4 regions of the Vreelandella profundi genome follow, and region 1 is predicted to be linked to each of the others. Evidence: predicted binding sites of a transcription regulator. Region 1 holds the regulator's gene; each other region holds the start of a gene.
What was found. Region 1 encodes sigma-54, which starts transcription at its own class of promoters, with help from an activator protein. Its sites were predicted from a motif close to TGGCACNNNNNTTGCTNT; they were not measured.
Positions count from the first base shown of each region.

Region 1 (3,097 bases):
CGCGGTGAGCGAGTGGAAATTCAACGCAATGAGGCGGGCGAGCTTTCGCGCGCAACGTCTACCGGCGAGCGTGCTTACTTACGCCATCAGGTCGAAGGACAAGAAGGCCCGACGGAAGGCTGGGCTCGGCGGATTATTTATCACGTCGCCGAACGCCGAGTGGAGCTCATTGATCAAGCTGAACTGACCCAGCAGGACGACACATTTACCGGCGGGCGGCTTGAATATTTCATTGACCGTGAAGTGATTCAAGCGCGTTCAGACGTTGACGGTAGCGAGCCCCAGCGTATCCGCATGACTATTCAGCCGGAACAATAGAGAGTCAATCGATGGCAACTGCTGACAATGCGCCGATAAAAACACTATATGCCCACCACTTGGCGAAAAGTTACAAACGCCGCCGAGTGGTTAAAGATATTAACTTGGAAATCTCCCAAGGCAGCGTCGTCGGCTTACTCGGCCCTAACGGCGCGGGCAAAACCACGTCGTTTTATATGATTGTCGGGCTGGTCAAATCTGACGCCGGCAAAGTGGGCATTGACGACTTAGATTTAACCCGCGCCCCGATGCATGAACGCGCAGCGGCAGGCATTGGCTACCTGCCCCAGGAAGCGTCTATTTTTCGCAAATTATCGGTTGCCGATAATATTATGGCGATATTAGAAACGCGCAAAGAACTCGACCGCCCAGGCCGCGAAGAGCGCCTGGAAGCCTTGCTTGAAGACTTCCACATCACCCATATTCGCGACAATCTAGGCATGAGCCTCTCAGGCGGGGAGCGCCGCCGTGTAGAAATTGCCCGCTCGCTAGCAACTGAACCCGCCTTCATCTTGCTAGATGAGCCCTTTGCCGGGGTTGACCCCATTTCAGTGGGCGAGATTAAAACCATCATTCGCGCGCTAAAACAGCGCCATATTGGCGTTCTGATTACCGATCATAACGTCCGTGAAACGCTGGACATTTGTGATATCGCTTACATTGTCGGCGATGGCCATATCATCGCCAGCGGCCCCCCGGCGTCGATCCTCACTAACCAGCAAGTCAGGGATGTTTATCTGGGCGCAGATTTTCGTCTGTAGGCTTATTTTTGCCCATAAATCCCGCTTTATAACGCTTTAACTACCAATGGCATGCTTATTGCACTTGCACCCAGCCCCCACTCGCACTAGGGTAAAGCATTCCGATTAACGAGTGGTTCTCAAATGGTCATGAAAGCTTCTCTTCAACTGCGCATTGGGACACAGCTGACCATGACACCTCAGCTGCAGCAGGCCATCGCCCTGCTGCAGCTATCGACTCTGGACCTTCGCCAGGAAATTCAGCAGGCCCTAGATGCCAACCCTATGCTGGAACAGGAAGATGAGTTCGGTGAAGAGGCCGTGAGCGAGCCTAAAGAGGAGGAGTGGTCAGAGAGCATCCCCACCGAGCTTTCCGTTGATAGCGACTGGTCGGACACCTATCAAGACCTTGGCGGCACGGGCAGCAGCAGTGAGGGCCCTGATTTTGAGCGCCAGGCTGCCGAACAGAGCCTTCACGGCCACCTATTGTGGCAACTCGCCATGACCGATTTTAGCGCGCGTGAGCAGCTGGTTTCCGAGAGTCTCATCGACGCCCTAGACGCCAACGGCTACTTGACCCAGCCGCTTAATGATATTCGTGAAGGGCTACGCGCCCAGGGTATTGATGGCCTTAGCCAGCGCGAAGTGGAAACAACATTACTCAAGCTGCAGCAGTTCGAGCCCACCGGTATTTTTGCCCGCGACCTGCGTGAATGCTTGATGCTGCAGCTCGCTGCCCTGCCAGATGATACGCCGCTGCTGGTGCCTGCCCGCAGGCTAGTGCGCCAGTTTCTTGAAGCGCTCAGCAAAGATGACATGCGCTTACTCAAGCGCCGCTTAGGGCTCGATGACGAGCAGCTAGCCAATGTTATCCAGCTAATTCGCAGCCTAGATCCACGCCCAGGCAGCGCTTACGGCGTGACCAACGACAGCTATATCACGCCCGATTTAGTAGTGCGTCATGATAATGAGGGCTGGCATTTAGAACTCAATCAGGACGCCCTGCCTCGGCTGAGAATTCAACCTGACTACGCCAGTTTGATAAAGCGTGCGGATAAAAGTCAGGATAATCAGTTTTTGAAAGAACACCTGCAGGAAGCGCGCTGGTTAATTAAGAGCCTTTCGAGTCGTAACGACACGCTGCTGCGAGTGGGCCGTGAAATCATTACCCGTCAAATCGGCTTTCTCGAACACGGCGAAGAATCCATGAAACCGCTGATTTTGGCCGATATAGCCTCAGCCGTTGAGATGCATGAATCAACGATTTCACGGGTGACAACGCAGAAATATATTCATACGCCGCGCGGCGTGTTTGAACTGAAATACTTTTTCTCTAGCCAGGTGAGCGGCCAGGATGGCGACAGCCACTCCAGCACCGCGATACGCGCCCGCCTGAAGAAACTGATTCACGAAGAAGCCCCCGGCAAGCCGCTTTCGGATAGCCGCTTAGTGACGTTATTAGAAGAAGGCGGCATTCAGGTTGCGCGCCGCACGGTAGCCAAATACCGTGAAGCCATGGGCATTCCCTCTTCCAGTGAGCGGCGCCGTTTACGCTAGGAGCTGCCAGGTTTCAGCGAAACTCTCGACAAGGGCTTTGCAACGGAGCAAAAAGGGTTACAATCAAAAGGGCTACATATCTAAGTACTAAGTACAGTCCCTAAGTACCGTTCCTAAGTACAGCCCGATAGATAAGGAGTACGTCAATGCAAGTAAATATCACTGGTCATCACGTAGAACTGACTGACGCCTTGCGTGACTATGTTAATGAAAAGCTTGAGCGTGTTGAGCGTCATTACGACAATATAACCACGGTGCAGGTCACCCTATCGGTGGAGAAAGAACGCCAGCAGGCAGCCTGCACACTGCATGCAGCAGGTGCTGATTTACATGCAGAAGCCCTAGACAGTGATATGTACGCCGCTATCGATGCGCTGGCGGACAAAATTGATCGTCAACTCGTTAAACATAAGGAAAAAGCACAAGCCCGCGCCCAAGGCGCTGGTGTGCGTTAATTCAATGACGTTGGAAACCATACTCCC
Region 1 is NZ_CP077941.1:1,338,707-1,341,803, reverse strand. Features, by position in the region: gene lptA (lipopolysaccharide transport periplasmic protein LptA) at 1-318, shown strand, start outside; gene lptB (LPS export ABC transporter ATP-binding protein) at 330-1,079, shown strand; gene KUO20_RS06145 (RNA polymerase factor sigma-54) at 1,203-2,615, shown strand; gene hpf (ribosome hibernation-promoting factor, HPF/YfiA family) at 2,762-3,070, shown strand; gene KUO20_RS06135 (PTS sugar transporter subunit IIA) at 3,075-3,097, shown strand, end outside.

Region 2 (3,097 bases), 250 kb from region 1:
GAGGCTGTCGACGAACCACGTCGTCAGCATTATCGAGCTGAAGCTGTTCAGCGCGAAGCGTAAGGCGCGGGTCGTCCATAATCATCGACTCAACGCCGCTCAATATCGCGCTAGACCGTGCGCGCAGTCGCTGCACTTGGCAGCGCGCCTCTGGCCCGGTAATCCACTGTGACTCCCCTGACCCCATCGCCGTACGACCATCTAAACTCATCGCCATTTTCAAGCGCACAAAGGGCCGCCGAGCCGTCATTCGGGCAATAAAACCAGGGTTCAACGCGCGCGCTTCGCTCTCGAGCAACCCCACCGCGACGTCAATGCCTGCCGCTTCCAAGCGCTGTAGACCTTGGCCACTGACCTGAGGATTAGGATCGACCATCGCAACAACGACGCGGGCCACCTTGGCTACCAAGAGCGCCTGAGCGCAGGGCCCGGTGCGGCCGGTGTGCGAACAGGGCTCCAGCGTCACGTATGCCGTCGCGCCTTGGGCAAGCTCGCCCGCGGCGTTTAAGGCGTGAATTTCCGCGTGAGGTTCTCCGGCACGTAGATGAAAACCCTCGCCAACAACCTGCCCATCTTTCACGATCACACAGCCAACCCGCGGGTTAGGGTCGGTCGTGTAAAGCCCTTTATTTGCCAGCTGTAGCGCCCGCGCCATATAACGGTGGTCGGCTTGACTAAAGGCGGCACTCATTTCAGCGGCTCGCTGCCTTGGCCAGGCTTGGCAGATGGCACTTGAGACGGCTCTTGAGACAAACGATCAATCTCGGCGCGAAACTCGTCCAAATCTTGAAACTTACGGTATACAGAGGCGAATCGGATATAGGCCACATGATCCAGCGTTTTTAGCGCCAGCATGACCGACTCGCCGATATCGCGGGCGTTGACTTCGCGATCACCCCGCGCGCGCAGGGTTTGACGAATGCGCTCCACCGCCGCTTCAATGGCTTCTGCGCTGACCGGACGCTTCTCTAGCGCACGCAGTATACCGGCCCGCAGTTTGGCCTCATTAAAACCTTCTCGCGAACCGTCGGATTTCACTACCCGCGGCATGACGAGTTCAGCGGTTTCATAGGTAGTAAAGCGCTCTTGGCAGCTCGCACACTGGCGCCGGCGGCGTACTTGGTCGCCATCGGCTACTAACCGCGAATCGGTCACTCGAGTATCGTTTGCACCACAAAAAGGGCAATGCATGGCGGTCAACCTGTTGTCAGCTCGTGTCAGCGGGCCCACGAGTTAGCGTTTAAACGCGGTATCTACCTCGCATTGTAGCGATTTGGCACACAAGCTGCAGCGTTTGTAGCAGATTGTTTATCAGGAGTTCGTCATGCCCCCCTTTGAGCAGGCTGTCCACGGCTACCTCAGCCATCTTTATGGCCCTAGAGCTTGCGAGATTCAGCGTCGTTTAAACCAGCATATTACGCACTTTCTGTCGCTTGCACCCTTTTCGTCTACGGGCATCGACGCTCAATCTAACAATGCACCGTCTTGGAGCGAGAAGGATCAGTGGGTGATCAGCTATGGCGACTCCATTATTGATGAAGACCTGCCACCGCTGGCCGTGCTCAGCGACTTCCTCCAGGCGCGGTTAGGCGAGCGTATTAGCGGTGTGCACGTACTGCCTTTTTTCCCGTGGAGCAGTGACGACGGCTTCTCCGTCATCCACTATCGGGAAGTCAATACCGACCTGGGCGACTGGTCACATATTCGCGAGCTCGCCAGCCATTATGATTTGATGGCCGACTTAGTGCTCAATCACGTCTCGCGGGAATCGCTGTGGTGCGTCGATTATCTTAGCGGCAGCCTGCCCGGTCGCGACTACTTTATCGAGGTTGATCCCAGTACCGATGTGACTCAGGTAGTGCGCCCTCGTAGCAGCCCTCTTCTAGTGCCGATATCAACCCGTCGCGGCACGCGCTATCTGTGGGCAACGTTTTCCGAAGACCAGCTTGATCTGAATTTTGAAAACCCGGACGTACTGCTAGAGTTCGTGGGTATTTTGTTGTTCTACCTGGAGCAAGGCACGCGGATTGTGCGCCTGGACGCGGTGGCCTTCTTATGGAAGCGGCTAGGCACCTCGTGTATTCATCTGCCAGAAACGCATACCGTCGTGCGCCTACTGCGAGCCATAGTGGATCACGTCGCGCCCGGCACGCTGCTCATTACCGAAACCAACGTTCCCCATCAGGAGAACATCAGCTATTTCGGGCTGGAACGGCTTCCCGAAGGCGAACCCGATGAGGCGCACATGGTTTATCAGTTTGCACTGCCGCCTTTACTACTGCATACATTAACCCGTGGCGAGACCCATACGCTGCAAGCATGGCTAACGAGCCTACCCATCCTCCCCGATCACTGCACTTACCTGAACTTTACCGCGAGCCACGACGGCATTGGCGTACGCCCGCTAGAAGGACTGCTGCCTGATCATGAGCGTGATGCATTGCTGGAACTCATGCATCGTTTTGGTGGTTTTGTCAGCATGCGCAGCAATCCTGATGGCAGCGACACGCCTTACGAGATTAATATTACCTGGTTCGAAGCCATGCGCGGCACCCGCCGTGGCCCAGACCCTTGGCAGATTGCCCGGTTTATATGCAGCCAAGCGATTATGCTGAGCTTACAAGGGATCCCAGCGCTGTATATCCACACACTAACGGGCACGCTCAACGATGTAGAAGGCGTTGAACGCAGCGGCCGTCTGCGCTCGATTAACCGACGCCGATGGCAGCGCAGCGAACTTGATCTACTGCTAGACAGCCCTTCCACGCCCACCCACGATGTTTTTCACACCTTAAATCGGCTGCTGGACCAGCGCCGCCAAGAGCCCTGCTTTCACCCTAATGCCGCACAGTGGGTCTTGGCATCCGCCCCTGAGCTACTCGCCGTGGAACGCGGGCCGCTTGCAGATGGCCGGCGTCTGCTAGCGCTGTATAACGTCACCGATACGCCGTTTGCGCTGGGAAATAGCGGTGAGGCCGTCATACAGGCGCTGGATAGACATACTTGGCAAGCGCTTGATCCCGATAATCCTTGGAATGCTGAAGGCGCTCTTTCTCCTTATGCGGTACGCTGGCTAGTCACCTACAGCTAAGGATAT
Region 2 is NZ_CP077941.1:1,084,173-1,087,269, reverse strand. Features, by position in the region: gene ribD (bifunctional diaminohydroxyphosphoribosylaminopyrimidine deaminase/5-amino-6-(5-phosphoribosylamino)uracil reductase RibD) at 1-691, opposite strand, end outside; gene nrdR (transcriptional regulator NrdR) at 688-1,191, opposite strand; gene KUO20_RS05030 (sugar phosphorylase) at 1,325-3,091, shown strand.
Region 2: a site for sigma-54 is predicted at 1,275-1,292, ahead of KUO20_RS05030 (sugar phosphorylase). Genes of this name have one in related genera too.

Region 3 (3,097 bases), 1.1 Mb from region 1:
GGCGCCCTGGCAAATCAAGCATTAGATGGCTGTTAACACTTAACAGACGCGCGGTATCTTCCGCACGTTCGATATAACGCGCCATCCAGTAAAGGTTCTCTGCAACGCGTGACAGCATGGCGTTAGTCTCCTTTCACCGCGGCCGCTGCCGCTTTTTCATCGGTTTCCACAATCCAAGTATCTTTACTGCCACCGCCTTGGGAAGAGTTAACCACCAGCGAGCCCTCTATTAACGCTACTCGGGTTAAACCACCGGTGGTCACATGAATTTCAGGCCCTGAAAGAATAAAGGGCCGTAAATCCACATGGCGCGGCTGCGGCACACCATTCGCCAGCGTAGGGGTCGTCGAAAGCGCCAGGGTGGGCTGAGCCATGTAGTTGCGCGGATTAGCTTTAATCAGTCGCGCGAACTCTTCGCGCGTTTCTTTGGTTGAACGTGGGCCAATCAGCATGCCGTAGCCACCCGACTCATTGGCAGGCTTTACCACGAGTTCATCCAAATGATCGAGGACATAGCGCCGGTCGTCTTCGAACATACACAGGTAGCTGGGGACGTTAGGCAGCAGCGGCTCCTGGTCGAGATAGTAGCGAATCAGCGCGGGAACAAAGGCATAAACGACTTTGTCATCTGCCACGCCAGCGCCGGGCGCATTGGCCAGCGCCACTTTGCCCGCCCGCCAGGCGCGCATTAGGCCTGCCACCCCCAGCATAGAGTCAGGATTAAACACTTCGGGATCTAAAAACTCATCGTCAACGCGGCGATAAATAACATCCACTCGGCGCATGCCTTCTACGGTGCGCATAAAAACGACATTATCGTCATCGACCAGCAGGTCACTCCCCTGTACCAGCTCCACTCCCATTTGCTGGGCAAGATAGGCATGTTCAAAGTAGGCAGAGTTATAGATCCCTGGGGTAAGTACGACGATCTGTGGTTCATCCCCCGGGCGCGGCGACATAGCTGCCAACATGTCGTAAAGCTGCGCGACGTAATCATCTACCGGCAAAATCTTGCCTGAGGCAAATAGTTCCGGCAGCACTCGCTTGGTAACGTTACGATTTTCAAGCATGTAAGACACGCCGGAAGGTATGCGCAGGTTATCTTCCAATACATACAGCGTACCGCTGCCATCGCGCACTAAGTCAGAGCCACAGATATGCGCCCACACGCCATGGGGCGGATTAATCCCGACACACTGGGGGCGAAAGTTAACTGATTGGGCCAACACCTCAGCCGGCAGCACCTTATCCTTGATAACTTTTTGATCGTGATAAATATCGTCGATAAATAAATTCAGCGCCTGCACACGCTGTTTAAGCCCCGCTTCTGTTTTACGCCACTCGCTGGCGGGAATAATCCGCGGCACAATATCAAAAGGCCAAGCGCGATCAATCATTGCGCCTTCTGAATAGACGGTAAACGTAATCCCCATGGTGCGTATCGCGATCTCGGCCGCGGTTTTCCGCTCGGCCAATTCCTCGGCGCTAAACCTTGCCAACATGTTGCACAATTCACCCGCTGACTCGCGCGGCTGACCCGGTGCGGCCATCAGCTCATCGTAATAGTCACGACACGCATAGTTATTCCAATTCACTTGGCTCATGGGCGCTCTCCTAGCGCTGGGGTGGAAGCAGCAACTTCCTCAATGCTCAGTGTAGGCCTGCTGCGCGCAAAACAATCAAACAATTGAGAGCAAAATACGTACCATCTTTGGCGATATTTCAACGCTTGCTAGCGCAAACGTTATTGGACAAGGCGAGCAATCAAATTAACGGCCCGTTTCGCATTATTTTGGTGCAATAAGTGGGTGTTATATTAGTGCACACAGCGCTTTCCACTTTAGTTAAACGCCTTAGTTAAGATACCGGCTGCAAAATAGTAAAAGTGGAACGATACTTGCGAAACGTTCGGTTATTCCTTATCCCAACCATACGGTTGATAACGGTTCTTTTGAGGGTGGCCCATGACCATTCGCGTTGCCTTGTATCATCGAACGACCTACCATTTTGATCGCCCGGTGCGTCTTTCGCCCCATGTCATTCGGCTGCGTCCGGCGCCTCACTGTCGCACGCACATTGAGGCTTACTCCCTCAAGCTTTCTGGCGACGACCACTTTTTGAACTGGCAGCAGGATCCGTTCGGTAACTTCAATGCACGGGTGGTCTTTCCAGAGCCGCGTAAAGAGTTAACGATTGCCGTCGAGCTCATCGCACCGATGACGGTCATTAACCCGTTCGATTTCTTCTTAGACGATATCGCGCAAACGATTCCCTTTGCTTACCCAGAAGCGCTGCGTCAAGAGCTCAGCCCGTATTTGGAAATTACCGAATCGGGACCGCTGCTAATAAAGTGGCTTCAGGATGTATCCCACGAGCCCACCACGACGGTTGATTTTTTAGTCGCGCTTAACCAGCGCCTGCAGAACGATATCGGCTATCTCGTGCGCTTAGAGCCGGGCGTGCAGAGCTGCGAAGAAACCTTAACGCTTGCTAGCGGCTCCTGTCGCGATAGCGCCTGGCTGCTGGTGCAGATTTTTCGACATCTCGGGCTAGCTGCTCGATTTGTCTCGGGCTACCTCATTCAGCTTAAATCCGATGTTAAAGCGCTGGATGGCCCTAGCGGTACCGAGGTCGACTTCACTGACCTACACGCCTGGACCGAGGTATTTCTGCCCGGCGCAGGCTGGGTAGGGCTGGACCCAACTTCGGGTCTATTCGCTGGCGAGGGTCATATACCGCTAGCCGCTACCCCAACTACCGGCAGCGCGGCCGCGATCACTGGTTTTTCCGACAAGTGTGAAGTCACGTTTGACGTGACCATGGAAGTAGCGCGCATTCACGAAGACCCGCGCGTCACCAAGCCCTACAGCGATGAGCAGTGGCAGCGGATCTGCACGCTAGGCGATGACGTAGATGCCGAACTCCTCCAGCAGGACGTCCGCCTGACCATGGGCGGCGAACCGACGTTTGTTTCCATTGACGATATGGAAAGCCCGCAGTGGAACACCGAAGCACTGGGCGAGCACAAGCGTGAACGAGCCGAGGCGCTGCTTACGCGCCTGCAGAATGCCTACGCACCCGGTAGCGCTATTCAACA
Region 3 is NZ_CP077941.1:2,464,036-2,467,132, forward strand. Features, by position in the region: gene KUO20_RS11365 (alpha-E domain-containing protein) at 1-118, opposite strand, end outside; gene KUO20_RS11370 (circularly permuted type 2 ATP-grasp protein) at 123-1,604, opposite strand; gene KUO20_RS11375 (transglutaminase family protein) at 1,965-3,097, shown strand, end outside.
Region 3: a site for sigma-54 is predicted at 1,691-1,708, ahead of KUO20_RS11370 (circularly permuted type 2 ATP-grasp protein). Genes of this name have one in related genera too.

Region 4 (3,097 bases), 1.6 Mb from region 1:
GAATGATGGTAATGCCGCCTCGGAAATTAAAGCCGCGCAGTTCAGGCATTTCCCAGGTGACCGGCACGCCGGTGGCGATTAGCACCAGCAGCGGCAGACCAAAAATGATTACCAGCGATATCAAACCGGCGGGCAGGCGTTTGCCGGTGGCTTCATGACGGCGCCTGTTCCAAATAATCAGTGCGATGCTGGCAATGATCGCGACTACAAACGTAGCGGGAATCAGCCCAAAACCGGATTCAAACAGCGGCTGGGGTAGATAAAGCCCGCGAACATTCAGAAAGAAAGCTTCGCCAAAGGCCATGCTATCCCGGGCGCCGGGCAGCGTGCGCAGTACCGCGAAATACCAGAAAAAGATCTGCAGCAGCACGGGAATGTTTCGAAAAGTTTCAATATAGGCGTTGGCTAAGCGTGCGATTAGCCAGTTGGGTGACAACCGCGCTATGCCGACGGTAAAGCCAATAATGGACGCGGCGATGACGCCCAGCCCGCCGACCAGCAGCGTATTGATCAAGCCAACCACGAAGGTGCGGCCGTAGGAGCTTTGCGAGGAGTAATCGATCAGGCTTTGAACAATGCCGAAGCCCGCCGTGTTACTCAAAAATCCAAAGCCGGTGGTAATGCCCCGAGCATTTAAGTTGGCTTGGGTATTGTGGATGATGTAGGCCAGAAAAGCCGCGACAACGGCGACCAAAATGATTTGGAAAATAAGCGCGCGCTTAGCGCGATCTCGCCAAAACGGCGGCTTGTGGCCGACGGGGCGAATGTTGGGTCTTACCGACATGGATGGCGTCTCCGCTACACGGAAGGTCAATCAGATGGCCCGCCTAGCCCTTGAAAGGGGTATCTGAAAAGGGCGGCGGGCCGGGGTCAAGCGAGACGCTTAGCGAATCGGGGGAGCGTACTGGAAGCCACCGGCGTTCCAAAGAGCGTTCACGCCGCGCTCAATTTCAAGCGGAGAGCCCATGCCGACGTTGCGTTCAAAGCTTTCAGCGTAGTTACCGACCTGGCTGATAATGTTGTAAGCCCAGTCAGCCTCTAAGCCCATGCCTTCGCCATAGTTACCGTCCTGGCCTAGCAGGCGAGCCACGTCGGGATTTTCAGAGCTGAGCATTTCTTCAGCATTTTCGCTGGTCACGCCGTATTCTTCGGCGTTAATCATCGCGAACAGCGACCACTTAACGATGTTAAACCACGTGTCATCGCCTTGACGCACGACGGGGCCAAGCGGCTCTTTAGAAATAATTTCAGGCAGAATGACCGCGCCTTCGGGGTCGTCAAGCTGGATACGTAGCGCGGCCAGCTGCGAGGTGTCGGAGGTCAATACATCGCAGCGCCCGGCCTGGAAGCCGCCAACGGTTTGCTCAGAGGTATCGAAAACGATGGGGTCGAATTCCATATCGTTGGCGCGGAAGTAATCGGCCACGTTGAGTTCGGTCGTGGTGCCCGTTTGGATACAGATAGCGGCGCCATCCAGTTCCATGGCACCGTTAAGACCCAGGTCGCGGCTAACCATAAAGCCGATACCGTCGTAGAAGTTAACCCCTGCGAAATTTAGGCCCAGGGTGGTATCCCGAGTGGTGGTCCAGGTGGTATTGCGCGAAAGAACATCCACCTCGCCCGACTGAAGCGCGGTAAAACGCTCAACGGCGTTGAGTGAAATATAGTTCACCGCGTCGGCATCGCCGAGAACGGCGGCGGCGACTGCACGGCATACATCAACGTCCAGGCCTTGCCAGTTACCGTCGCCATCCGGTGCAGAAAAACCAGGCAGGCCGTCACTCACGCCACACTGAACGGCCCCGCGCTCGATGGTATCTTCTAAGACGTCTGCTTGAGCCGTTGCTATTCCCGCTAACGTCATTGAGCCAGCAGACGCCAGTAGCACGAGGTGTTTTTTATTCAACATATAGTTCCCCTTGAATCAATTAGAATCCTGAATTCCCAGAATTACGCATGCCGGAGCATGTAACTAAACCTAGCAAGTAAGATGCCAACAAGGATATGTCAGTAACTTCATCGCTTTTCAACGCAAAATTAGCGTTTTATACGAAAGGATGGGTGTAAAAAAGAACATTAGTGGCTACTGATTGTTCTATTTTGGTGCGTAGCCACTAATGTTGCCCTTGCGAAGAGAGGTTTGTGCGGGGTTAGCGAATAGGGGGAGCGTATTGAATGCCGCCGTCTTTCCACAGCGCGTTTAAGCCTCGGGCAATGTGGAAATCAGAGTTAGCGCCGACATTACGGTCATAAATATCGGCGTAGTTGCCTACCTGTTTGACGATTTGATACGCCCAGTCGGCGTTGATGCCCATAGGTTCGCCAAAATCACTGTCTTGGCCAAGCAGTCGCATGACATCGGGGTTCTCGGAGTTGAGCTGTTCATCGACGTTGGCTTGTGTGACACCGATTTCTTCCGCATTGAGCATTGCAAATAGCGACCATTTCACAATATTGAACCATTGGTCATCACCCTGGCGGACGGCGGGGCCAAGCGGTTCTTTAGAGATAATTTCGGGCAGCACCATGGCCATATTGGGGTCGGCGAGCTGTATACGCTGAGCGTACAGCTGGGAAGCATCAGAGCTTAAAACGTCGCAGCGGCCCGCTTCAAAGCCTGCAATTGACTGCTCGGGAGCATCGAATACAATCGCATCATAGCTCATGCCATTAATACGAAAGTAGTCAGAGAGGTTAAGCTCACTGGTGGTGCCGGCCTGAGTGCATACGGCTGCACCATCGAGCTCTTTGGCGCTTTGCACACCTAAATCGCTGGCGACCATAAAAGCTTGGCCATCGTAGTAGCTTACGCCGGTAAAGTTCATTCCCAGGGTAGTGTCGCGACTGGACGTCCAAGTGGTCGTGCGAGATAGCACATCGACTTCTCCGGCCTGGAGTGCGGTGAAGCGCTCTACCGAGTTGAGTGGCACAAAGTCTACTTTTGTAGCGTCACCTAGCACTGCCGCGGCAATCGCTCGACACACATCGGTATCAAGACCGCGGTACTGATTGTCGTCATCCAAGGACGAAAAGCCCGGTTGGGCAGCGTTAACGCCACAGCGAACGCTATCGTGTTCTTGAACGGTTTCCAGCGTAG
Region 4 is NZ_CP077941.1:3,414,027-3,417,123, reverse strand. Features, by position in the region: gene KUO20_RS15625 (amino acid ABC transporter permease) at 1-784, opposite strand, end outside; gene KUO20_RS15620 (amino acid ABC transporter substrate-binding protein) at 884-1,909, opposite strand; gene KUO20_RS15615 (amino acid ABC transporter substrate-binding protein) at 2,151-3,097, opposite strand, start outside.
Region 4: a site for sigma-54 is predicted at 1,979-1,996, ahead of KUO20_RS15620 (amino acid ABC transporter substrate-binding protein). Genes of this name have one in related genera too.